Regions from separate parts of the Bacteroides sp. BFG-637 genome, predicted to be linked through region 1. Evidence: riboswitches for the same ligand, from Rfam matches in the RefSeq annotation. Region 1 holds a riboswitch; the other holds the start of a gene.

Region 1 (2,206 bases):
CTTTGTGTGGAAGGCATCACCCAACTGTCGTTCCACGGGGTATTGAACATAACGGTAGGACGTTGCTTGACGGAGTCTGTAAGTGTTTTTAGTGCATAATAGCGTTTGGGGATTTCTCTGAATATTTCCATTCCTTCCTCCCGCTTGTCCGTCAGCTCCGAAAGAACAAGCATCCATTCGGCTTTGCCGAGTGGTGATTCTTCCAGATACTCTCCCATATACAAATAGGGTATAGAGAGTTCTTTTAGTTTATCCGTCACAGCGGTTTGGGCATCACCTATTCCATATAATAATACCACATCAGGCTTTAGGCTGATCAATAGCTCGTAATTCATTTCCGGTCCCAGGTCCTTGATCGAATCTTTGTGGGCAAGAATATAAGGATTGGCAATGTAATCGATACCTGACACTCCGACAATTCTGTTTATTTCTCCCAACGCGTCGAGCATGGCAATGTAAGAAGAAGACATGCATACGATTTGTTTCGCTCCGGCAGGAATTATAGGTCCATTGAATCCGGCGGGCGCTTGTTCACCGTTGCGTGAAACGAAATAGGACATTGTTATGTCTTTAGCCCCTTGCCATGGATTCGTTATCTGTATAAGGGTGCTGGCAAAATTCTCTGCGCCTAGAATCTTGAATCCTGAAGCATATTCGGGGATATATATATTTTGCTTAAATACCTCCAGAGATGTTTTATTACGAGATATACAGCTTGCCAAAAAGAAGAGGCATAGTAATGCGATAGTTGAGATTGGAGATTTCACTTTTATACGGCTTTTAATTAGAAAAAATAATAGTGGATGCTCTCGGGGGCAAAGATAGGACTTATTATTAGTTTGTTTTTATTTTAATTCGAATTTTCTTCTGATTTATTTCTATTTAGTGTATATTTGCCACAGAAATTTTGGTGTCACTCGTCCGATGCTACGGAAGAGTGGTGAAAAGGGAATCAGGTGTAAATCCTGAACAGACCCGCTGCTGTAAGCTCCGCCAATAGTTTTCCTACAATACTCAAATCCACTGTCTCACTTTGGAGAGATGGGAAGGGCGTTAGGAAAATGGAGTAAGTCAGAAGACCTGCCAAAGTTGAATTCTTGAAACTTTCTGGGATTAGAGTTTGAAGAGTGCAGTTTTTTTATTCAAAATACATCTTTATTGATGATGTGAAGTTCCGGAAGGGAATAATATGCCTTTTTGAATGTGCCATTATACGGGAAAGAAGTACGTATATGTGTTTGAGTGTGTGGAAAATTGCATCCTTGCTGTAACCCTATGAAAGTTTATTATTTTAATTAATAAACAGGAGGATTATGTTCGGGCAGATTCATTTTAGGATATTTTGGATAGGATGCTTTTTGAGTATGGTTTCATGGTTGTCAGCACAAAGCAAGCTGGACAGTTTACATCATCTTAATGAAGTAGTAGTCACTGCTAAAATTAATAAGGAAGTGATTCCTGTTCAATCTTTATCAGGAGATAAGTTAGAAAAGTTGGCGGTACATTCAGTTGCAGATGCCATACGTTATTTTTCAGGAGTGCAAATAAAAGATTATGGTGGAATAGGTGGTTTGAAGACCGTTAATATTCGAAGTATGGGGACGAATCATGTCGGAGTGTTCTATGATGGCATTGAATTGGGGAATGCTCAGAATGGAGTTATTGATTTGGGGCGCTTTTCTTTGGATAACATGGAAGCTGTCACTTTATATAATGGTCAGAAAAGTGCAATTTTTCAGCCGGCAAAAGATTTCGGCTCTGCGGGATCTATCTATCTGCAGTCAAGAACGCCTGTGTTTCAAGGAAATAGAAACTATCATGTAAGAGCGACCTTTAAAACGGGATCTTTCGGAGTTGCCAATCCCTCTTTGCTTTGGGAACAAAAACTGAGTGAGAATGTGAGTGCATCACTTAGTACCGAATATATGTATACAACCGGAAAGTATAAATTTACTTATGCTGTAGCCGGGGGATATGATACTACGGCAGTCCGTCGCAATGGAGATGTGAATGCTTTACGTGCCGAAGGAGGCTTATATGGTAAAATGAAAGGTGGATACTGGCGTACGAAAGCTTATTTTTATAATTCGGAGCGTGGATATCCTGGTGCTGTTGTTCGGAATCGTTTCTCACATGAAGATCGCCAGTGGGATAAAAATTTCTTTTTTCAGTCTTCTTTCAAGAAAGATTTCGGTGGAGTATATAG
Region 2 (2,206 bases), 1.9 Mb from region 1:
TGCCATTTGCCAGAACAAGTCCGGGTAGCATACGGAGGGAAATATATCATGAGCTTTCATGCGGTCATCCCCATTATTCGTACGGAGTTGAAGAAATTCCGGCAAGTCTTTATGCCATACATCCAGATATACAGCTACAGCCCCCTGACGCATTCCTAACTGATCGACGGCTACGGCAGTATCATTCACGAGTTTCATCCATCGGATTACTCCACCTGCCACACCTTTGAAACCTCGGATGTTTCCACCCGCAGCACGCACCTTCCCGAAATACATTCCCATACCTCCACCAAACTTGCTGACCATGGCAAAATTGTCTATACTGCGGTAAATGCCTTCCAAACTGTCAGGCACCGTATCAATAAAACAACTGGAAAGTTGATGATAAGGTTTACGGGCATTGGAAAGGGTAGGAGTTGCCATCGTTACTTCCAGCTTGCTCAATAAGTCATAGAACTTTCTTACCCATTGCAACCGATCGCGTTTCTCCGGCATGGCAAGATGTAAGGCTATCCCCAAGTACATTTCCTGCACAGACTCCATAGGTTCGTGTGAGTGAGTACGGATCAGGTAACGTTTGGAGAGCAGGTCCAGCCCTGAATAATTAAACAGTTTATCCCTTTCCGGACAGATAAATCCTGCAGCTTCTTCTATTTCCTGTTGTGAATAAGAATCCAGGATATAGCTGCCATATAAACCTTCATTCGTTAGATAACGTAATTTCTCATAGAATGAATGTATATCTGAAATTCTTGCCTGTTTTTCCTGCTTTTCTGTCAGTTGAAAGTTGAGTAACCGCGCGGCTATAAACTCCCAGTCCGGTGCTTCCTGCGTGGTCAGTTCTACCGCAGCTTTGACGAGTGCCGACAAGCGTTCGTCTGACGACATTTCCGGTTTGCAGAAACTGGAGAACTTTTCCGCCAACACAGTCAGACTATATTCATTACTGGTAAAGTCTTTCTGTATTTCCTTTAGCACATCCATTATTTGTGGATTGCCCGTCCCTGTGGTGATATCGTTGATCGCTTTTCTGCGCTCCGTGCGTTGCCAGCGATAGAGAATATAGTTTTTAGCTTCTGCATAAAAGCCATGCTCCATCAGGCAGCGTTCCACTTCATCCTGTATGCGCTCCACATTGCAGTTTGCACTATTACTATGTACAAACTGTTCTACTTCATTCACCATTTCCTGAATGGTTTCTTCTATTATTTCCTGGCCTGTACTGGCGAAGCTTTTTTTAATTGCAACGGCAATTTTCTCCCTGTTATAGGATTCCGTCGTCCCATTTCTTTTGGTTATTTGCATGAGAACTTTATAAAATATGTTGTTGTATAGTTTCGAACTGTATCCCTAATCCCACGAGTAGAAACAGTCTTTAATGAATGGCAGGTCTTCTGACTAACTCCCTTCCTGATCCCTTCCCGGCCTACAATTCACAGCCAGTGGCAAAAGTCTTTATCAGAAAGTTATAGAGATTCACAGCAGCGGGACTGTCCGGGATTTACACCCGGTTCCCTTTTAATCCAAAACAACCGAAAGGTCATCCGGAACCGATTCGGAAACAAAGATAATGAAAATTGTAATTAATACAATATTGTTTCCGTTTTATATAATATCATTTTGCATTATCTGATAATTGTGTAGTAAAGGTTTATTTAACAGGATACGATGTAAAATGCTGAATTTAATAGCTATATTCGCGTAAGTATTTATTAATACACCAATAACACCCTATGAGAATGAAACACTGCCTATTCGTTTTTTTGCCGATATTTATATTATTTATTAGTTGTCGGCAAAAAGTGCAAAGTAACTTTCAGCCGGATATTTCCAATCAGACAGAAACCGTTTATGATTTTCCGGAAGAATATGCTGAAGAGATTATTATCACAGGTAAAGTTTTGAACCGTGAATTTTATCCACAAGAAAAAGAACTGACACTTATTATTCCATTTTTCAGAGATATGGAAAATCAGTACCGTACTCCCATTCAAGAGGATGGTTCTTTCTATTTTACTTTTCCTGTTTATGCTAAAATACGGGAGGTTTCTATTCGTAACTATGCAGAGCATTTATATGTGCATCCGGGTGACAGTATCCATTTAGAGATTGATTTCAAGGATATGTTTCATCCTAAAGTAACAGGTGATGCGGAAAAATTGAATCAGGAGATATTGGCTTTTACAGAAAGCGGATATTATTATAT

What was found. Region 1 has a riboswitch for cobalamin ahead of NXX38_RS26225 (TonB-dependent siderophore receptor). Riboswitches for the same ligand answer to the same signal wherever they lie in the genome.
Region 2: another riboswitch for cobalamin. It lies ahead of NXX38_RS18420 (ribonucleoside-diphosphate reductase subunit alpha); the one in region 1 lies ahead of NXX38_RS26225 (TonB-dependent siderophore receptor).

The regions. Positions count from the first base shown of each region.
Region 1 is NZ_JANUPD010000002.1:6,641,759-6,643,964, reverse strand. It holds gene NXX38_RS26230 (ABC transporter substrate-binding protein) at 1-767, opposite strand, end outside; cobalamin riboswitch at 892-1,103, shown strand; gene NXX38_RS26225 (TonB-dependent siderophore receptor) at 1,314-2,206, shown strand, end outside.
Region 2 is NZ_JANUPD010000002.1:4,764,641-4,766,846, forward strand. It holds gene NXX38_RS18420 (ribonucleoside-diphosphate reductase subunit alpha) at 1-1,305, opposite strand, end outside; cobalamin riboswitch at 1,367-1,570, opposite strand; partial or broken gene NXX38_RS18425 (TlpA family protein disulfide reductase) at 1,740-2,206, shown strand, end outside.